2 regions of the Reyranella sp. GW821-FHT14A01 genome follow, and region 2 is predicted to be linked to the other one. Evidence: riboswitches for the same ligand, from Rfam matches in the RefSeq annotation. Region 2 holds a riboswitch; the other holds the start of a gene.
What was found. Region 2 has a riboswitch for cobalamin ahead of AC1ROX_RS06665 (fatty acyl-AMP ligase). Riboswitches for the same ligand answer to the same signal wherever they lie in the genome.
Positions count from the first base shown of each region.

Region 1: it holds a riboswitch for cobalamin, as region 2 does, so the genes downstream of both, AC1ROX_RS00120 (TonB-dependent receptor plug domain-containing protein) here and AC1ROX_RS06665 (fatty acyl-AMP ligase) in region 2, are expected to answer to the same signal.

Region 1 covers NZ_JBXAPM010000001.1:21,843-34,082, reverse strand. Annotated here, with positions in the region: gene AC1ROX_RS00160 (hypothetical protein) at 1-407, shown strand, start outside; gene rutD (pyrimidine utilization protein D) at 404-1,195, opposite strand; gene rutC (pyrimidine utilization protein C) at 1,192-1,581, opposite strand; gene rutB (pyrimidine utilization protein B) at 1,587-2,330, opposite strand; gene AC1ROX_RS00140 (ParB/RepB/Spo0J family partition protein) at 2,405-3,385, opposite strand; gene AC1ROX_RS00135 (ParA family protein) at 3,382-4,221, opposite strand; gene rsmG (16S rRNA (guanine(527)-N(7))-methyltransferase RsmG) at 4,139-4,780, opposite strand; gene mnmG (tRNA uridine-5-carboxymethylaminomethyl(34) synthesis enzyme MnmG) at 4,782-6,641, opposite strand; cobalamin riboswitch at 6,766-6,967, shown strand; gene AC1ROX_RS00120 (TonB-dependent receptor plug domain-containing protein) at 7,144-8,979, shown strand; gene AC1ROX_RS00115 (carbon-nitrogen hydrolase family protein) at 9,051-9,833, shown strand; gene AC1ROX_RS00110 (ABC transporter substrate-binding protein) at 10,010-10,798, shown strand; gene AC1ROX_RS00105 (FecCD family ABC transporter permease) at 10,795-11,751, shown strand; gene AC1ROX_RS00100 (ABC transporter ATP-binding protein) at 11,748-12,240, shown strand, end outside.
Region 2 covers NZ_JBXAPM010000003.1:43-9,208, reverse strand. Annotated here, with positions in the region: gene AC1ROX_RS06710 (DUF4145 domain-containing protein) at 39-752, opposite strand; gene AC1ROX_RS06705 (TIR domain-containing protein) at 682-1,398, opposite strand; tRNA gene AC1ROX_RS06700 (tRNA-Ser) at 1,551-1,643, opposite strand; gene argE (acetylornithine deacetylase) at 1,792-2,952, shown strand; gene AC1ROX_RS06690 (Dps family protein) at 2,960-3,478, opposite strand; gene AC1ROX_RS06685 (DUF3574 domain-containing protein) at 3,539-3,943, opposite strand; gene AC1ROX_RS06680 (glutathione S-transferase family protein) at 3,978-4,604, opposite strand; gene AC1ROX_RS06675 (DUF2076 domain-containing protein) at 4,652-5,341, opposite strand; gene AC1ROX_RS06670 (serine hydrolase domain-containing protein) at 5,413-6,549, opposite strand; cobalamin riboswitch at 6,764-6,966, shown strand; gene AC1ROX_RS06665 (fatty acyl-AMP ligase) at 7,046-8,836, shown strand; tRNA gene AC1ROX_RS06660 (tRNA-Met) at 9,014-9,090, opposite strand.

The sequences.
Region 1 (12,240 bases), on a different contig from region 2:
TGGCCGGTCCCGCGGCGGACGCCGAGGGCAAGCGCTTCGATCCGCCGGCGCCGGGTCAAGCCGTTCTCTATCTTTACCGAAGCTCCCTGCTGGGATCCGAGGTCGCCTTCTCGCTTGCCGACAATCAGCAGCCGATCGGCTCGCTGGCGGACAAGACCTGGATACGTGTGGAGGTCGCGCCCGGCCAGCACGTGATCACCTGCAGCGCACCCAGCTACGCACCGATGACGCAGACGCCGGCCCAGGCGGCCGTCGTCAACCTGGCGCCGGGCGAGACGCGCTATCTCGAAGTCGATGTGTGGCCTGGGCTGCCGCTCAATCCGCGCTGCAAGGCGACCGAGGTGTCGGCCGATCAGGGCCGCGCCGGCGTCACCGGCGGCAATCGCGCCATCGCATCGGGCAGCTAGGTCGACGCGGACTGTCGATCGAGAAATCCCAGCAACAGGGCGTTGAAGGCGGCGGGCTCGGTGACGTTGAGTCCGTGGCCGCCATAGGGCGCCACGTCGAGTGTGGCGTCGGACAGTCGTGCGGCCAACGCCTCGGACTGGCTGCAGGGCACCAGGATATCGTCGCGCGCGGCCGACAGGAGAATGGGCAATCGCAGCGCGTCGAGATGCGGCGTCGCGTCGAAGCGCAACAGCGCCTCGATGCGGCGCAGCAGGTTGTTGCTCCCTTGAAAGCCCGACAGCGCATGGGCGTCCTCCGCCACCATGCGCTCGGCATTCGCCGCCAGCCAGGTTGCGGGATAGAGGAAGATCGGCTGGGCGCGGACATAGGCTTCGGGCCCGGCGCCCTTCAGCAACGCGACGCGAATCTCGAAGCAGCGCCGCGTATGAGCATCGGCCGTCGCCCATCCGTTGATGACAGTCAGCGAACGCACGCGATCCGGATGGCGCAGAGCGAGGTCGATGCCGGCGAGACCGCCCAGCGCGTGGCCGACGAAGTGACAGCTCTTCGTCGATGTCGCATCGAGAATCTCTAGGACCTCGTCGGCCATGTCGGAGATGGCATAGCCCGCTGGAAGCTGGGTCGCGCGGGCGCGTCCGGTGCCGCGCTGATCGTAGGTGATGACGCGATAGCGCGTCGTAAGGACCGCGAGTTGAGGCGCCCAGTAGCCGGCCGCACCGCCAAGGCCTGACGAGAGCAATACGGTCTCGGCATCCGGCCGCTCGCAAGCGTGAACGTCGAAGGTCACGTCTTGCCGATATGCGCGACGGTGGCGATCTCGATCAGCGCGTCCTTCTTAACCAGGCCGCACTGGATGCAGTAGCGCGCCGGCTTGTCGCCCGGGAAATACTGCGCATAGACCGCGTTGATCGCGGCGTAGTGCGCCCAGTCGGTGAGGAAGATCGAGTTGAAGGTGACGTCGGCCATCGTCCCGCCGGCGGCTTCGATCACCGACTGAATGGTCTCCAGCACATGATGCGTCTGCGCCGTCGGATCGCCGACGTGCACGACGTTCGTCTCGGCATCGAGCGGCAGCGTGCCGGAAACGTAGACGATGCCGTCGGCCACGACGCCCGGCGAATAAGGTGCCAGGGTCTTGCCGGTGCCGGGCGGGATCACGGGCTTCATGGGCATCGGTCTTATCCTTCCGTCTTGAGAGCAGGAGACGCATTGGCCTGCAGAGCGGTGCGGAACGCATCGACCGATGACACCCAGCCGAAGAAGCTCTCGATGTTGAACAGCGACGCCTTCTGGATGTAGTCGGGCCCGGCATGATGCGTCGCGTCGTGCAGGACGATGCCGAAATATTCGAGGAAGAAACCGTCGCGCAGAGTCGACTCCACGCAGACATTGGTGGCGACGCCGGTAAAGACCAGCGAGCGTATGCCGCGGGCGCGCAGCACACTGTCGAGGTTGGTGTTGTAGAAGGCGCTGTAGCGCGGCTTGGAGATGACGATGTCGCCCTTTTGCGGCGGCAGCGCCTCGACCAGCTCGTAGTCCCAGCCGCCCTTGGCCAGCAGCTTGCCGTACAGCTCCGGCTTGGCGCGCATCGTCTTCATCGCATTCGACTTGTGCCAGTTGGGCGAGCCCGGCCCGCCCGCTTCGACATAGTCGGGATCCCAGCCGTTCTGGAAATAGATCACGGGAATGCCGGCGGCGCGCGCCGCCGCGGCGGCCTCGCGGATCTTCTCGATGGCGGGCGCAGCGCCCGAAATGTCGAAGCCCGCGAGGTCGAGATAGCCGCCGGGCGAGGCATAGGCGTTCTGCATGTCGACGATGATCAGCGCGGTTTCCGACGGCTTGATCAGCATCGGCTCCGGCCGCGCCTCGAGCAGGCGTGCGTCGGGATCGTCGGGCGAAAAGTAACTGACGGGCTTTGTCATGCTCTCAAAATCTCCCGGTGCCGTGGGGCCGCTCCGGGAGAGGCCAGCAAGAACCTGACCAGATCGGGCGGGTGCTAGCGCCGCGTGAGCTTGTCGACGACCGTGTCGAGCTGGTCGAAGTCGCGAATCTCGAGCGTGAGGACGCTCTGCTCGCCAAGGCCGCGCAGGGCGAGGTCGACCTTGAGTCCGAGCGCCTCCTCGAGGCGCTTCTCCAACGCCCGCGTATCGGCGCTCTTCGGTCCGCCGCCGCTCGCGGCCCCGCTCTTCGCCTTGGCGCCACCAGCTACCTTGGATGGCTTCTTCGTATCGCCGGCGAGGCGTTCGAGATCGCGCACCGTCAGCTTCTCGGACACGGCGCGTTTCGCCATCGCGAGCGGGTCAGGTACACCGATCAGTGTACGGGCCTGACCCGCAGAGAGCTCGCCCTCGCGGACCATGTCCTGGACCGCCGCCGGCAGGTCGAGCAGGCGGATCGTATTGGCGACATGGGGCCGGCTTCGGCCCATCATGCGCGCGATCTCCTCTTGGGTGTGGCTGTATTCGTCGATCAGGCGCCGGTAGCCCTGCGCCTCGTCGATAGGCGTGAGGTCGGAACGCTGCAGGTTCTCGACCAGGCCGATCTGCAGGGCATCCTGGTCGTCGATGGTGCGGATGACGACGGGTACGTCGTGAAGTTGGGCCTTTTGCGCCGCCCGCCAGCGCCGTTCGCCGGCGATGATCTCGTAGCTGTCGGCGGCATCGCGCAGGGGACGTACAAGGATGGGTTGCAGAAGACCGTATTCCTTGACCGACTCGACCAGCATCTCGATGCCCTCGAAGCTGGTGCGCGGCTGCATCTTGCCGGGCCTGAGCTGGCCGATCGGCAGGGTGAGCGGCGGCAGCTTGCCGGGCGAGGGACGCGCGCTTTCAGTTTCGGTCGGCGCGGCCTGTACAACCGCCGGCGGTAGCGGCGACGCAGCGGGTGCGGCGGACGTCACGGCCGAGGCGACTTCGTCGTCCCCCAGCAGGGCGGAGAGGCCGCGGCCGAGGCCGCGCGGCTTGGGTGCTTGGCTCATGGGACAACTGCCTGTTCTGCGGCGGTGCGCCGGCGGCGGATGAACTCGCTCGCCAGCAGGATGTAGGCCTGCGATCCGGCGCAGGCATTGTCGTAGATCAGCACGGGCATGCCGTGCGAGGGCGCTTCAGCGATGCGGACGTTGCGCGGGATGGTTGTGCCAAAGACCAGCTCGCCGTAATGCGCACGCACGTCGGCCACGACCTGCTGGCTCAAGGTCATGCGGCGGTCGACCATGGTCAGGACCACTCCGAAGATGCGCAACTTGGGGTTGAGTCTCTTCTTGACCCGCTCGATCGTGTTGCCCAGCGCGCCAATGCCCTCGAGCGCCAGGAACTCCGCTTGCAGCGGGACCAGCACGGCGTCGACCGCAACCAGCGCGTTCAGGGTGACGAGACCGAGCGAGGGCGGGCAATCGATCAGGACGATCGTCCAGCGCTGGCGGGCGTCATTGCCGGGAGCGGCCAGAGAATCGGTCAGCCGATGCTCGCGGCGCTCCAGGTCGATCAGCTCGATCTCGGCGCCGGCCAGCTGGCCCGCCGCCGGCATGATGTCCAGGCCGGGGATCTGGGTGGCACGCACCGACGCATCCATCGGGTTGAGGCCCAACAGGAATTCGTACGAACCGGGTGAGCGCTCATTCCTGCCTACGCCCAGGCCCGTCGAGGCATTCCCTTGGGGATCAAGGTCTATCAAAAGGACCTTCTCGCCGACGGCCGCCAGGGCCGTGGCAAGGTTGATCGCCGTCGTCGTCTTACCGACGCCGCCCTTCTGGTTGGCGATCGCGAAGATCTGCGGCGGCGGAATAGGGGCCGATTCTGAGGAGGACGGCGTCACGGTCGGTTACGCTCGCAAATGCTTCCGGGGAAAAGTCCCACTTCTTCTTGGCCTCGTCCACCTCGGCCTGCCAGTCCTTCCCCTTGTGGAAAAGACAAATAGCGGTATCCATCCTGTGGCGGTCGGACCATTCCAGCAACTGGGCTAGCGGTGCCAGCGCCCGGGCGGTGACGACCTCGGCATTTGCCGGGGGCGCCATCTCGATCCGCTTGATGACAAGCTTCGGCTGTTTCGCCAGCCCCATCTTGCGGCCGGCTTCCCCCAGGAAGGCCGCTTTCCGGGCATCGGATTCGATCAGGGTAACATCGAGATCTGGCCGCATCGCCGCGATGACGAGCCCCGGGAATCCGCCGCCACTTCCCAGATCGGCCAGCGCTTTCGCCTCGGCAGGTATAAGGGGAACCACTTGGGCCGAATCGAGGATGTGCCGCTTCCACGCCCCGTCCAAAGTCGTCTTTCCCACCAGATTGATGGCCTTCTGCCATTTCTCCAGGGTCTCGACGAGGATTTCCAACTGACGGCGTGTTTCACGTGAAACATCGTCCAGCAGGTCTGCCATATCAGGCCGCCCGACGTCGGACGTGTTTCAGGAGGGCCACCAATGCGGCCGGCGTGACTCCCGAGATTCTCGCGGCCTGACCTAAGGTGGCCGGCCGGTTGGCCTCAAGTTTCTGCCGGACCTCCGTCGAGAGGCTACCGATGGCGCCGTAGTCCAGATCGCCAGGTAGGGCCAAAGCCTCGTCCCGGCGATAGGCGGCGATGTCGCCCCGCTGGCGGCTGAGGTACCCCTCGTACCGGGAATCGATGGTCAACTGTTCCGCGACCTCGGCCGATACGGTTCCGAGTTCCGGCCAGAGGCCGGTGAGCCGGGTCCAATCGATCTCGGGGTAGGCCAAGAGATCCAGGGCCGACCGGGCGACACCGTCCTGATTGATGGCAATGCCACGCTTGGCCAAGGCAGAAGGACTGATCTTCAAACCAGCGGCCAGAACCCGAGCCGCTTCCAGCGACTGATGTTTCACGTGAAACATCGCCATCCGCTCGGCCCCGACGCAACCGATCTCCACGCCCCGCGGCGTCAGACGCTGGTCGGCATTGTCGGCGCGGAGCCAGAGCCGATACTCCGCGCGCGACGTGAACATCCGGTAGGGCTCGGTCACCCCAAGGGAGACGAGGTCGTCGATCAGGACACCGATGTATCCATCGGCACGGTCGACCACGAACGGCTTTGCCAGCGCTGCATTCAGTCCGGCGATCAGACCCTGTGCGGCCGCTTCCTCGTACCCCGTCGTGCCGTTGATCTGCCCGGCCATATAAAGACCCGGCACACGGCGCGTCTCCAGGGTCGCGTTCAGCTCCCGCGGATCGATATGGTCGTACTCGATGGCGTAACCCGGCCGCAGCATCTCGGTCCGCTCCAGCCCCGGAATGGTCTGAAGCATCGCCAGCTGAACGTCCTTCGGGAGCGAGGTCGAGATGCCGTTGGGATAGACGGTGAAATCGTCCAACCCCTCGGGCTCCAGAAAGATCTGATGCCGGTCGCGCTGGCCGAACCGGACGACCTTGTCCTCGATCGAGGGGCAGTAGCGCGGCCCGACACTCTCGATCTGGCCCGAGTACATCGGCGCCCGGTGAAGGTTGGCGCGAATGATCTCGTGCGTCGCCGCTGTGGTCGTCGTGATGTGACAAGGGACCTGCGGCGTGGTGATACGGTCCGTCAGGTACGAGAACGGGCGGGGCGGATCATCGCCGTCCTGCTGCTCAAGCGCGGCATAGTCGATCGTGCGGCCGTCGAGCCGCGCCGGCGTCCCGGTCTTGAGACGGCCGAGCTTGAACCCGAGCCGGTTCAACGTTTGCGCAAGAGCCGTCGACGGCTCCTCGACCCCATCGCCGCGCACACGGCCGGCCGGGATCTTTGTCTCACCCATATGAATCAGGCCGCGCAGGAACGTGCCCGTGGTCAGAATCACACGGCCGGCACCGATCTCGGCGCCCGACTCGGTGACAACGCCCGCACACGTGCCAGTTGTATCAATAATAATATCTGCAACCGCGTCGGCGCGGATCTCAAGATTCGCCTGTTCCGCCAGCAACGCCTGGATGGCCTGACGGTAAAGCTTCCGGTCGGCCTGAGCGCGCGGTCCGCGTACCGCCGGGCCCTTGGAGAGGTTGAGTGTCCGGAACTGGATGCCGCCGCGGTCGATCGCCCGGCCCATGATCCCGTCCAGCGCGTCGATCTCGCGGACCAGATGGCCCTTGCCGAGCCCGCCGATCGCCGGATTGCACGACATCTCGCCAATCGTCTCGACCCGGTGGGTTAAAAGCAGGGTGCGCGCACCAAGGCGCGCTGACGCGGCTGCGGCTTCGCAGCCGGCATGGCCGCCACCGACCACGATGACATCATATGAAGAAGCCCGCATGGCGGGCCATTTACGCTTCCAGCCTGCGCCGGTCGAGTCCGCTCCGCTGTAGCACGCCTGCCACAGGGCCCGCCCATCGCAGCCACAGGATCGCCAAATTCTTGACGGACGGCGCCCCGTTGCCTAACGAGTGTGCATCGACGGTCCTCCTTAACCGGAGGCTAACAGGGAATGCCGTGTCGCTCCTTCGGGGGCTAATCGGCAGCTGTACCCGCAGCTGTAAGCGGCGAGCGACTGCCCCAGCGTCACTGGACCAATGAGTCTGGGAAGACGGGCAGGAGCTGCGACCCGCGAGCCAGAAGACCTGCCGGCGATAGCGTCGCTCTTCCGATGGACGGGACAATCCAACGGGACGGTCAACCGAGCGGTGACGCGCCTTGTGCGTGTTCTGTTTTGGGGAGATCCGTCGATGACGCCGATCCAGAGAATCCTGTCTGGCCTTTTCTTGCTATCGTCTGCCTTGGCGCCCCTGGCGGCCCACGCCCAGACCGAACCGGACGCCATGATGCCCACGACGGTCGTGACGGCCGATCGCTTCCCGACCGACCCGAACAAAGTCACAGCCAGCTACACCGTCGTCATGCAGGAAGAGATGCAGCGCCGGCAGCTTCGCAATGCCGCCGAGGTGCTGAGGACCATCCCCGGCGTCTCCGTGCAGCAGTCCGGCGGCGTCGGCACACAGACCTCGGTCTTCGTGCGCGGCTCCAATTCCAATCACGTTCTGGTGCTGATCGACGGCGTCAACGTCAGCGATCCCTCGAGCGGCAACGGCGCGGTCGACTTCGGCAACTTCCTCACCGAGAACCTCGACCGCATCGAAGTCGTGCGCGGCCCGATGAGCACGATGTACGGCAGCCAGGCGATGGGCGGCGTCATCAACATGGTGACCAAGGCCGGCAAGGGTCCGATGAACGGCGCGGCCTTCACCGAACTCGGCACGCGGCTGACAAGCAACAGCGGCGCCTATGTCCGCGGTAGCGAAGGTAAATTCAATTACAACCTGACCTTCGCCAGCACGTTCAGCCCGAACGATACGCCGGTGCCGGCCCGGTTCACGCCGAACGGCGGCTTCGTCGATATCGATCCCTATCGCAACATCACGCTCGCCGCGCGCCTCGGCTACGAGATCAACGAGAACACCCAGTTCAACTGGTACGGCCGCTACATCGACGCCAAGGTGAACTACGACCAGGTCGGACAGGAAGATCCCAACGCCAACACCTACACCTCGCAGTTCTACACGCGCGCCGAGCTCGAAGGCTCGTATTTCGACGGGCGCTGGAAGCCCGTCATCGGCGTGAACTACAGCACCATCACGCGGCACGATCTCGACTATGCCAGCCTGCAGAACCCGTTCCCGTTCAACACCGACAGCTGGTTCAACGGCCGCCGCCTGCAGGCCGATTTCAAGAACCTGGTGAAGATCATCGACCAGGTCGAGGTCATCGGCGGTATCGATTACGACCGGCAGTGGTCCTACACGAATACGATTGGTCCGTTCACGCCGTTCACGCAGAGCTGGGGAACGATGTCCCAGACCGGCATCTACGGCCAGCTGCGACTCAACCCGTTCGAGGGTTTCAACCTCAACGTCGGCGGCCGTGTCGACATGAACGACATGTTCGGCACCGTCGGCACCTGGCGGGCCGGCGCGTCCTACCTGTGGGCGCCGACCGACACCAAGATCAAGGCGTCGTACGGCACGGCCTTCAAGGCACCGGCGCTGATCGAAATGTTCGGTCCGGGACCCTTCTGCGGCGGCAACCCCCAACTCCAGCCGGAATACAGCCGCGGCTATGAAGTCGGCGTGGAGCAGGGCCTGTTCGACCGCAAGGTGAAGGCCGGCATCACCTACTTCTTCAACACCTACTCGAACCTCATCCAGTGCGCGCCGCCGACCTTTGCCCTGATGCAGAACGTCCAGAACGCCCAGACCGAGGGCTTCGAGATGTCGGTGCAGATCAGCCCGGTGAAGTGGTTCGACTTCTACTTCGACTACACCTACCTGATCGCGCGCAACGTCGACGCCAACCAGCCGCTGCTGCGCCGCCCCGGCGACGTCTTCAACGTCCGCGCCGAGTTCCGGCCGTGGGAGAACACCCTGTTCGGCATCGGCGTGCTGCAGGTCAGCAGCCGCAACGACGCCAACGCCATCACCGGCGCGATCATGAACCCGTCGCCCTATACCCTGGTCCGCATCACGGCCCAGTACGACGTGATCAAGTCGGTCCAGCTCTTCGCCCGTGCCGAGAATGTCCTGAACCGCGTGTACGAGGAGCCCGAAGGCTTCCAGGCGCCGTACTTCCAGGCCTTCTTCGGCGTGAAGGCCCGCTTCTGAGGCGCACGACCCATCAGCACCACCGGCGAAACTTGCTGCAAGTCTTCGCCGGTGGCGTAGCTTTCGCTACCGTGACCTCCGCGACCGCCGCCTCGACTGCCACGATTGCCCTGCTTCACCTCGCACCCCGGCCCGGGAAGATCGAGGCCAACAAGCGTGCCCTCGAACAAGCCGTGCGCCAAGCCGCAGCGAACGGTGCGCGGCTGATCGTGACGCCGGAGCTTGCCGTGAGCGGCTACGGCTTTCGCGACCTCGTGGGCACCGACTGGATCGAGCGCGGGCAGCCCGCGCTGTTCGCCTGGGCCGGCGCGCTCGCAAGGGAGACCGGGGCATCGCTTGTGCTCGGCACCCCGGAGGCCGTGCCGGAGAAGGGCGCGCTGTTCAACAGCATGGTCCTGTTCGCGCCGGGCGGATCGGTCGCCGGTCAGCACCGCAAGATCAACGCGCTGCGGATGGGTTCGGAATCCTGGTCGACGCCCGGCGATCGACCCACGGTGCTGGCGGTCGACGGCATTGGCCGGGTCGGCTTCTTCGTCTGCGCCGACATGTATTCGACCCGCCTGGTCGACGAGACCGCGGCCCAAGGCGTCGACCTGCTCCTGTCCTCGGCCGCCTGGGCGCCGGGCCATCACGGACCAAACGGCGAATGGGAGCGCACCTCCGCGACGACCGGCCGGCCCGTCCTTGTCTGCAATCGCACCGGCAAGGACGTCCTCGACTTCGACGCGGCCCAGTCGGTCGCCGCCGTCGACGGTGCAATCGCCTTCTCGCATGCGTCACCCGAGCCGGGGATCGCGCTCGTCGAGTGGACGGCCGGCACGCGTCGCCTCACCAACTGGCGCGTCGTGAGATGATGCCTGTTAAAATGAACCCGTCGTCTCGACCGGAGCACCGAAGGTGCGGAGTGGAGAGACCTTCTCTCAACAAAATGCCGGCAAATCGTCGAGAGAAGGTCTCTCCACTCCGCGCTGCGCGCTCCGGTCGAGACGACGGGGGGTTTAGAAGTCTCGTACGCACTCTCATGTGGTTCATGCTCCTGCTCTCAACGGTCCCCGCAGCCGCGCAGGCGCCACACCGCGTGGTCACGCTCAATCTCTGCCTCGACCAGATGGCGATACGCCTTGCGGCACCGGGCCAGCTCGTGGGCGTGAGCTACCTGTCGCAGGACCGGCGCCTCTCCGCGCTGGCCGACCGCGCCGCCGCCCTCCCATCGGTGCGCGACTCCTTCGAATCCATCCTGACCCTGCGGCCCGATCTCGTGATCCTCGGCCAGGGCTCGCATGCCACCCTCAAGCGCCTGCTGCGCGGCGCCGAGGTGCGCGTTCTTGAACTGCCCTGGGCCACGTCGATCGAGCAGGCCGAGACCGTCATCGAACAGATGTCGGCCGCACTCGGTCGCGAGGAAGTCGGCCGCACCCTGGTCGCCGGCATGCGCGAGCAGCGCCGCCAGCTCGCCTGGACGGGCGCGCCGCTGGGCACCGCGGTCTATCTCGAGGCCAATCACGGCACCTCGGGGAAGGACAGCCTGATGGACGAGCTGCTGCGTCTCTCCGGCTATCGCAACCTCGCCGCCGATCTCGGCATCGGCTCCTTCGGCCGCCTGTCGCTCGAAGCCGTGCTCGCGGGCGAGCCCGACCTGCTGGTGTTCGACGGCACCGCCAACGACAATCCCGCGCGCGCCACCGAATTCGTCGGCCATCACGCGCTGCTCGCGCTGGCGGGCAAGGCGAAGCTCGCGTCGGTGCCGACCAAATATTCGATCTGCGCCGGGCCGGACAATTTCGAGGTGATGCGACGCCTCGCAGAGGCAAGGCGATGAACCGCTGGCTCCTCCTGCTGGTCGCGGCGCTCTATCTCCTGTCGCTGGCGGTCGGTCCGGCCTGGTGGCCGTGGCGGCTGGGCAACGATGTCGGCTGGGCCATCGTGTGGGAGCTGCGCGTGCCGCGCGCCACCCTGGGCGTGCTGATCGGCGGCGTGCTGGGCCTCAGCGGCGGGGTGCTGCAGGGCTGGCTGCGCAATCCGCTGGCCGAGCCCGGCGTGATCGGCGTGTCGGCCTGCGCCGGCTTTGCCGCCGTCTGTGCGTTCTACAGCGGGCTCGCAGCCATGTTCGCGCTGGCCCTGCCGCTGGCGGGCATTGCCGGGGCCGCGATTGCCGTCGCCCTGCTGATGGGCGCGGTGCGGTCGGGCACGGGGACCGTGTCGCTGCTGCTGATGGGCGTGGCGATCAACGCCATCGCCGCGGCGTTGATTTCTCTCGTCCTCGCGCTGTCGCCCAACCCCTTCGCCTACCAGGAGATCTCGCTCTGGCTGGCCGGCTCGATCGTCGACCGAGACCTGCGCTACCTCGCCATCGCCGCGCCCTTCATGATCCTGGGCGCGGTCATTGTCCTGGGCGCCGGCCGCTGGCTCGATGCATTGTCGCTGGGTGAGGACACGGCGCGCAGCCTGGGCGCCGACACGAGGTCGCTCGGCCTGCGTCTTACCCTCGGCGTCGGCCTGATGGTGGGCGCGGCCACGTCGGTCGCGGGTGTCATCGGCTTCGTCGGCCTGATCGCCCCGCATCTCGTTCGCGCACGCGTCGGCTTCCGTCCCGGCGGCACGCTGCTCCCCTCGATGCTGGTCGGCGCCGCGCTGGTGCTGGGCGCCGACATCGTCGTGCGCCTGCTGCCGACGGCGTCCGAACTGCAGCTCGGCGTCTTCACCTCGCTGGTCGGCGCGCCGTTCCTAGTGCGCGCGGTGCGCAAGGCGCACGCCGCCTGGCTCGCCACATGAGCAGGACCGCCATCGCCGTCCGCGGTCTCGTGAGCCGCCGCGACCATGCCGTTATCCTCGACGGCATCGATCTCGCCTTCGAGGCCCATCAGGTCACCGCCATCGTCGGACCCAACGGGGCGGGCAAGACGACGCTCCTGCGCCATCTCGCGGGCCTCGATACGCCCACCGCCGGGCAGGTCGAATTGCGCGGCCAGGCGCTCGCCTCGCTCGGCCCCGCCATCCGCGCCTGGAGCATCGCCTACCTGCCGCAGGCCGCCTCGGCCTACTGGCCGTTGCGCGCGCGTGACTTGGTCGCCCTCGGCCGCCTGCCGCACGGCGCCGATCTCAGCCGGCCGATGAAGACCTCGGATGCCGAAGCCGTGCAGCGCGCGCTCAAGCGGGTCGACGGGCTGCGCCTGGCCGACCGGCCCATCGACACCATGTCCCAGGGCGAGCGGGCCCGCATGATGATGGCGCGCGCGCTCGCGACCGAAGCGCCAATCTTCC
Region 2 (9,166 bases):
CAGCCCCCACAGGATCGCGCCAAACAACGGTGATCCGATTACAATCCAGTCTTGTCCGGCATCGGAATACCACCTTGGCGGGCTTGAGCTTTTTCGTCTGTGATGCGCTTAATCTTGCTGGTACGAGCTGCGCGCGCCGCCCTTACTCCATACCAGTCATCAAACAGTTGCTCGATTAGCTCAAGCAACGTCGACGCTTCTTCTGGGTCAACATCAACAATTAGATTGATATCCTTCTCCATATGCGCCCCGATATTGCCCAAGGCGCGTACCGCATCGATGGACGACCAAGTATCCGCGTCGACTTTATCTCTAAGGGCATCAATCTCATCGATAAGCCGGTTCTTCTTGATGCCCCAGAAGTCCCGTATCATGCCCTGAAGACAGCGCCTCGCTAGCGTTGCGGATGCCTTGGGGCTTAAGCTACAAATCTTCGATGCTTCTTCGTAATCCTGATAAATTGGCGTGGGAATGTAGTCTGGCTGCGGCCGTGCACGGGAGGCTGGCAGCAAAGACCATTCAGTAAGCTTCTCTCCGTATTCGGTTGAGCGTGATATGGGGTTGTAGCTCGCTTGCCATAGTTCCCCTCGCAAACAGAGCTGCCTGCAATCTGGATTTGGGCACGACCAATGATGAATTTGAAACTCGGTACGCCCCAGACCGGAGGACAACAGAGTGTTTTCATTCCGTTGATAAACTCGATCGGACAAGACGGCGTGGTGCTGGCAATAAGGGCATTTCCAAGAATGCATCAATTTCCCCCCCCCCCATTACTCTATTCCAATCTACCTCAAACCCGGCCGCCTGAAGCTCTCTCGCGAGGCTCATCTTCCACCCTCCTCCAGCATCTAGCGATGTCCACACCACACCGAAGATGTCTGAAGGCAACTCAATATCCCCGCTCTTGAGCGCACATACCTTGCCGCGCCCCAGGCGACCAATGAAGTAGCCCAGCTCAAGGATCACATTCTGCCTGGCGCGAGGCTGCATAGGCCCCCCTGCTATTCCGCCCATGTCATCCGGAGTTAGCAGCACGACGGCGAAGCCAACCGCTGAGTGCTCCTCAAACTTCTCAATGATCGTGCGGCCCTGGTTTGCGAGAGCTTTCTCCCGCTGCTGGCGCAGCTCTCCCACCACGAGTGAAAAAGGCTTGTGACGGAGGTATAGCAACGCGCGGCCGAAGCGAGCGGCGGGCACGTAGCGTTTGTATTCCACTGAATGGTGCCCGAAAGTTTGCCCCAAGCCGTCCTCGATCGACGCTTGCAATGCAGCCACAACGGCACTTAACGAGGCCACGGCCGGCGTTAAGTTGTCGCCCGCGACCGCAGCTGGATCGAAAGCTTCCACCTCCATGATACGGCGCTGTAAGCGAGCAATTCCCCGCTTCAAGTCGTCCATTGATAGTTCAGGAGAGGCAGTCGATACGGGGCGCTGAGCCATTATCTTGGCAGGATGACCTAACTGCCTGTGGATAGATACCGAATGGCCTGTGTGGAAAGCCTGTGTGGAACACCCGGCTAAAATGCCCATTTTATTGGGCTATTAGATAATGGCGGAGGGGATGGGATTCGAACCCACGAATGGGGTTTACCCCCATTAACGGTTTAGCAAACCGCCGCCTTCGGCCACTCGGCCACCCCTCCGCAGCCCGTTTAAGACCCCGGCGACCATAACCACGACGGATGCCGGGCGGTTCTAGCGGCCGGCCCCGGCAGTGTCAAACGAGGCCGCAATTTCTTGAATATTTACAGTCTCTTGGCGTCCCGGCCTGAAGCGTGCGACGGTACGGCCATGACCTCTGCCTCGATCGACATGCTCCAGCGCCTGGTGGCGTTCGACACCACCTCGCGCAACTCCAACCTCGACCTGATCAAGTACATCCAGGGCTACCTGGACGAGTTCGGCGTCCGGAGCACGCTGGTCCCCAACGAGGAAGGCACCAAGGCCAACCTGTTCGCCTCGATCGGCCCCGAGGCCGAGGGCGGCATCGTCCTGTCGGGCCATACCGACGTCGTCCCGGTCGACGGCCAGCCCTGGGACACCGATCCCTGGACCCTGACCGAGAAGGCCGACGGCAATCTCTACGGCCGCGGTACCTGCGACATGAAGGGCTTCATCGCCGCCTGCCTCGCCCATGTGCCGGCGCTCCAGAAGGCGAAGCTCAAGGTGCCGATGCACTTCGCCTTCAGCTACGACGAGGAGATCGGCTGCCTGGGCGCCCACTCCCTGGCCGAGAAGCTGGTCGGCAACGTGCCCCGCCCGCAGGCCGTGATCGTGGGCGAGCCCACCATGATGGGCGTGGTCAACGCGCAGAATGCCGGCGGCGGCATCGTCGCCACCTTCACCGGCGTCGAGGCCCACTCCTCCATGACGCATCTCGGCGTCAGTGCGATCCATTTCGCCGGCGACTTCATCCACTGGCTGAACGAGCTGCAGGTCGAGCTCTCGGGGCGCAAGCGCACCGACATCGACACCGTGCCCGGCCACACCACGATCAACGTCGGCATCGTGACCGGCGGCACGGCGGGCAACATCCTCGCTCGCGAATGCACGCTGAACTGGGGCTATCGTACCCTGCCCGGGGATGATCCCTGGGAGGTTCAGCGCCGCGCCGAGGCCTATGTCGCCGAGTTGCTGCTGCCGAAGATGAAGGCCAAGCATCCCGACGCCGACATCAAGCTGAAGCGCCGTTCCTTCGTGCCCGGGCTGATGCCCCAGGAGAACGAGGAAGCCGCCAAGCTTGCTTTGCAATGGACCGGCGGCAACCGCACCTATGCCGTGCCCTACGGCACCGAGGCCGGCATCTTCCGCAGCCACGGCATCCCGACCGTCATCTGCGGCCCGGGCGATATCTCGCAGGCCCACCAGCCCAACGAGTTCGTCGCGAAGTCGCAGATGGATGCCTGCGACGCTTTCATCGGCAAGATGATCGGCTGGGCCGAGCGGCAGTAGCTCCTGCTCAGCCTTCCGTGCGGCGCGTCGTCTCGAACAGGAACCAGACGCGCTTCTCGGTCTCGTCGATCCAGTTCTCGATGAGGCTGGCCGTGGCGATGTCGTTGTGCTCGTCGCAGAGCTCATGGAGCGTGCGCATGTGGACGCAGAGCTGCTTGTTGTCCTCGCGCAGCTCCGCGAGCATGTCGAGCGGCGTCACGTAGTCGGCATCGTTGTCGAGCACGCGCTGCAGGCGGGAAATATGGCCGATCGAGCGCAGGGTCGTGCCGCCGAGCTTGCGCACGCGCTCCGCGATCACGTCGGTCATGCCGTCGATCTCGGTCGCCTGCTCGTCCAGCATCAGGTGATAGTCGCGGAAGTTCGGGCCCGACATGTGCCAGTGGAAGTTCTTGGTCTTCCAGTAGAGGGCGGCCACGTCGGCCAGCAGGATATTGAGTCCGCCGGTCAGGTCCCGGGTGGCGTTCTCGCCGAGATCCGTCGGGGTGGCAAGCGCGGCCGTCTTGCGCGCCTTCACGTCTTTGCTCATGGGCTGGCTCCTGGAAATGGTTTCCGCTGCAAATCTACCGTGCTTCCGACGGATCGTGAACTAGGGGCCGGCGCAGACCGGCTGTTCGACCCGGAAGACTTCGTGCTGACCAAAACGCTTCGTATAGGCGTCGACGATCGAGGCGACTTTCGGTTGATGCGCCGGTGCATCGAACACCACGATAACCACGAGCTTCGTGCGTTCGCTGCCGACGACACCGGCCGGATCGCGATGCTGGCCGCGCGCGTCGATCACCGTGAGGCCTGCGGGAAATTGCGGCGTCACCGTCCCGGCCAGGAAGGCCGCCCACTCCGCGTCACTGACCTCGCCGCCCGCAGGCTTGCCGCGGCCGAAATAGAGGTTCACTTCGACAGCCGGCTTGAGCGGCGCTGCACAAGCAGGCGCAGCCGTTTGCGGCGGTGCGGGCTGCGCGCAGGCGAAAAGCGCCGGGGAGAGCAATGCCATCCCCAGCGCCCGAAGCCAGAACCGACGCGGCATCCTAGTTCAGGTACGGAACGGCCATGCCCTTGGTGACGGCGGGACGGGCGTTCACGATGTCGTACCAGCGCTTCACGTTGGGGAAGTCGGCGAGGTTCACGGTGTGCCACTCGTGACGCGCCGCCCACGGGAAGATCGACATGTCGGCGATCGTGTAGTCCTCGCCCGCCACGAAGGCATTGCCGGCGAGTTGCTTGTCGAGCACGCCGTAGAGGCGCTTGGCCTCGTCGACATAGCGCTTGATGCCGTACTCGATCTTCGACGGCGCGGCGCGCAGGAAGTGGTGGGCCTGGCCGAGCATGGGGCCAAAGCCGCCCATCTGCCACATCAGCCACTGGATCGAATCGTAACGCTTGGCGCCGTCGGCCGGCAGGAACTTCTTCGTCTTGTCGGCCAGGTAGATCAGGATCGCGCCCGACTCGAAGAGGCTGTAGGGCTTGCCGCCCGGACCGTCCGGATCGAGGATCGCCGGGATACGATTGTTGGGGCTGAGACGCAGGAACTCGGGCTTGTGCTGCTCGCCCTTGGAAATGTCGATCTTGTGCACGCTGTAGGGCAGCCCGCATTCCTCGAGCATGATGGAAATCTTGCGGCCGTTCGGCGTGCCCCACGTATGAAGCTCGATCATCTCTTCGTTCCCCCGTTCATCGAAATCACAGAATGCCAGCCGGGCACTCAGGTCCAGCTGTCGTCGTCTCCCCCGCCGCTGTCATCGTCGAGCGACGCGGTGTCGTAATCGTCGGCACCCGCCTGATCGTCGGCAAAGGCCTGCTGCTGTTGCACTGTCGAATCGGGCGGCAGCAGCTCGGGCGGCGTCGAGTCCGTCGTCCCGCCAAACGCAGCTTGGCTCTGGCCGAACGGGCCCGGATTGCTGCCCATCAGGCCGCGAATGCCTTCGAACAGCAGCGCACCACCGGCCACACCGGCGGCCGTCATCATCGCGGTCCGCAGGAAGCTGCCGCCACCTCCCGCCTGCTGCTGCTGCGGCGGCGGCGCGACGGCGGCCTGCAAGGGCGAGCGCGTGGACGGAACCATCGAGGCTCCCGGCGCCGGAGCCGCAGATGTTTGAGGCACCGATGTGCGCGGCGCACCCCACGGGCCGATCTTCGGCGCGCTGCCGAGGAAATCGGCCTCCGGCGGCGGCGCGGCGGCGGCCTTCGCCTCCAGTTCGGCGATGCGCTCCTGCGCGGCCTTCAGCGCCTGCTCCTGCACCAACACGGTCTGCACAAGCAGATAGGCTGAAGCGGGTTGCTTCGACGCCCGGTCCCAGATGAACTGTTCGGCCTCACCGTCGCGCGGCTGGGCCTCGAACGGCTTCAGCCGGTCGAACAGACCCGAGATCAGATCGCGTTCCTGCTGTTGCATGACAAGCCTCCCGCCCGTTCATGTTGGCGCTCCGCCAACGTGGTTGTCCGTCGGCGGAGCGTCAAGGGCGGCTAGTTCACCATCGCCTGGTAAACAAGGTCACGCATCAGGAACCGGTAACGCAGGCGGGCCTGCGGCGACTGCATCATGAAAACGACATACAGGCGCTCACGCGGATCGTGCCAGAAATAGGTGCCGTAGGCGCCGCCCCAGAAATAGTCGTTGGGCGATCCCGGCAGCGGATTGACGCCCTGCACGTTGCGCACCGCGAAGCCCAGACCGAAGCCCAGCCCCATGCTGGCGCTGGGCTCCAGCGCCTCGAAGCGGAACATGTCGGCGCCCATCTTGATGTCGGGCGGCAGCGCGTCGGCCGTCATCAGGTCGATGGTTTTGCGCGACACCAGGCGCACACCGTCGAGCTGGCCGCCATTGGCGAACATCTGCAGGAAACGGGCATAGTCGGCCGCGGTAGACACCATGCCGCCGCCGCCGGAGCGCCAGGTGAACTTCTGGGTGATGTCGGGGATCGAGGGCATCTCGTTCTTCGGCCCCTCCTTCATCGGTCGGGCGCCACGCTCTTTCTTGTCGGCGCTGGCCTCGAAGGCGGTGTCACCCATCTTGAGCGGCTTGGTGATGCGCTCCTCGATGAACTTGTCGAGCGGCATGCCGGAGGCGACCTCGACGACTCGGCCCAGCACGTCGGTCGACATCGAATATTCCCAGGTCGTGCCCGGCTGGTAGAGCAGCGCGAGCTTGCCCAGCTTGTCGGCCATCTCGGCATTGGTCTGGTTGCGATCCGCGACCTTCATGTCGAGATACGACTGCTTCACCGGGTTGGCGCCGATCGCGCCGTAGGTCAGACCCGACGTATGGCGCATCAGGTCGTGCACGGTCATCGGCCGGTATTGCGGTTCCAGCACCACCTCGACAGTGCCGTCATCTTTCTTCTTCTGAACGGCGACCTTGGTATCGGCGAAAGCCGGAATATAGGTCGACACACGATCGGCGAGCGTGAGCTTGCCTTCCTCCATCAGCATCATCGCGGCCAGGGTCACGATCGGCTTGGTCATCGAGGCGATGCGGAAGATCGTGTCGTTGGTCATCGCGACCTTGGCGTCCTTGTCGCGGAAGCCGTAGGACTCGAACATCACGATCTTGCCGTTACGGGCGATCAGCACGACCGCGCCGGGTAGCTCGTTGTTCTTCACGCCTCGTTGAGGCGATCGCTGAGACGCTTCAGCCTGGTCGATAGAAACCCTACCTCCTCTGGGGATTGCACCTTTGGAATTCCCTGCGCACCGGCAGGCCAAGCCAACACAACACCAAGCGCCGCCGCGGCGGCTACACGCATTACCGACATTTTGCAGTCTTCCTCCCAAACTTTGGTCCATCAAAGCAATTGACCGGCGACCAGCGCAAGCTTAACGAGTGCATATCGACGGTCCTCCTTAACCGGGGGCTAACAGGGAATGCCGTGCCGCTCCCTCATTAGGAGCCAATCGGCAGCTGTACCCGCAGCTGTAAGCGGTGAGCGAGAGCCCATATGTCACTGGATTTCGGTCCGGGAAGACGGGCAGGAGCCGAGACCCGCGAGCCAGAAGACCTGCCGGCGATAGCGTCGCTCTTCCGATGGACGGGATGATCCAACGGGACGGTCAACCGAGCGGTGACGCGCTTAGTGCGAACCGTTTGGGAGATCGTCCGATGACGTCGATCCGTGGAATCCTGCCTGCGCTTCTTTCGAATGCGACGCCGGCCAGTGGTACAGCCGGCCGGATGCAACGCTATGCGTCGACCTTGCAATCCAGTCCGGATCGCTGGGTTGCCGTTCCGACGCCAACCCACAACGTCTCCCTGCCCTTCCGCCGCGGCGGCTTCGCCAGCCTGAGCGAAGCGCTGGACTATGCGGCGCGCGGCGAGACCGGCTTCAACTTCTTCGATGCGCGGGGCCAGCTCCTGGCCAGCCTGCCCTACCGGCAGCTACGCCTCGAGGCGCAGGCTTTCGCCCGCCGCCTGATCGGCGCCGGCATCGAGCCCGGCGAACGGCTGGTCCTGATCGCAGACACCTGGCCGGGCTTCTGCGTCGCCTTCTTCGGCGCCCAATATGCCGGCATCGTGCCGGTGCCCGTCCCCGTGCCGGTCGGCCTCGGCGCCAAGGCGCATTACATCTTCCAACTCCGCAAGCAGATCACCGCCTCGCAGGCCGTGGGCGTCCTGGCCCCCGACGAACTGGCCGAATTCGCCCGGAGTGCCGCCGAAGGCACGACTGCGCGCTTTGCCGGCGGAATGTCGATCTTCACGGCGCTCCCTGAATCCGAGGTCGAACTGCGGCCGCTCGGCGCCGGCATGGCCTGTTACGTCCAGTTCTCCTCCGGCAGCACGCGCGCGCCTCTGGGCGTCGACATCCGCCAGGACCAGCTGATGGCGAACATCGACGGGTCGATCGCCGCACAGCGGCTCGACGCGGACGATTCCGGCGTGAGCTGGCTGCCGCTCTATCACGATATGGGCCTGATCGGGTTCATCCTGGCGCCGATGTGCGCGCAACGCAGCGTCGACCTGCTGGCGCCGCGTGACTTTGCCCGCCGGCCCATGCAGTGGCTGTCGCTGATCTCGCGCCGCCGCGCAACCATCACCTTCAGTCCGAGCTTCGGCTACGATCTCCTCGCGCGGCGCGCGCAAACTGTGCCAATCGGCGAGCTCGACCTGTCGAGCGTGCGCCTGGCCGGCGTCGGCGCCGACATGATCCAGGTGCCGGTGCTGCAGCGCTTCGCCGAGGCGTTCAAGGCGACGGGCTTCGACGAGCGCGCGTTCATGCCGAGTTACGGCATGGCCGAGGTTTGCGTCGGCCTGAGCTTCGGCACGCCGTTCGGCGGCGTCAAAGTCGACAGCTTCATCGATCCGCAGTCGGGCCGGCCGCGCGACTTCGTCGTGTGCGGCAAGGTGATGGGCGGGCACAGTGTCGAGATCCGCGACGAGCATGGCACGCCGCTGGGCGAGCGCCACGTCGGCCGCCTGTTCGTGCAGGGCCCCAGCGTCATGCCGGGCTACTTCCAGAAGGACGACGAGAGCGCGCGCGTGCTCCGCGACGGCTGGCTCGACACCGGCGATCTCGGCTACTGGCACAAGGGCGAGCTGGTGATCACCGGCCGCGCCAAGGACCTGATCATCGTGAACGGCCGCAACATCTGGCCGCAGGACATCGAATGGGCCGTCGAGGCGCTGCCGCAGGTCGGCCGCGGCGACGTCTGCGCCTTCTCGATCGAGGGCGACGCGGCCGAGGCAATCGTCGTCATCGTCGAGGCCTATCCCAGCGAGCCCGCGGAACGCGAGGCGCTGCTCGGCGACATCAAGCAGGCCGTGAAGGAGGCCGTCGGCGTCGACAGCCAGGTGGTGCTGATCAAGCGCCAGCCCGGCCTGCCCCGTACCTCCTCCGGCAAGCTCAGCCGCACGCACGCCAGGTCAAAGTTCGCCGCCGGCGACTACTCGACCTGAGATCCGGACTCAATTGAGCCAGTAAGCGTAGGTGAGCCAGTAAGCGTAGGTAGCGGCGACGAAGACGCTGGAGAGAAGGTTTCCAGCGAGTTTGTCGTATCTGGTGGCGATTCGTCGGAAGTCCTTTAACCTGAACGCACAAAAGCCGTCCTCTTTCGAGAACGGCTTTTGTAAGCTTGGTTGCGGGGGCAGGATTTGAACCTACGACCTTCAGGTTATGAGCCTGACGAGCTACCGGGCTGCTCCACCCCGCGTCAAATCCAGCGCGTGCAGTAATCGTCGTATCGGACTGTAGTGCCTTGCGTTCGGAAGATCCGGCAGCGACCTACT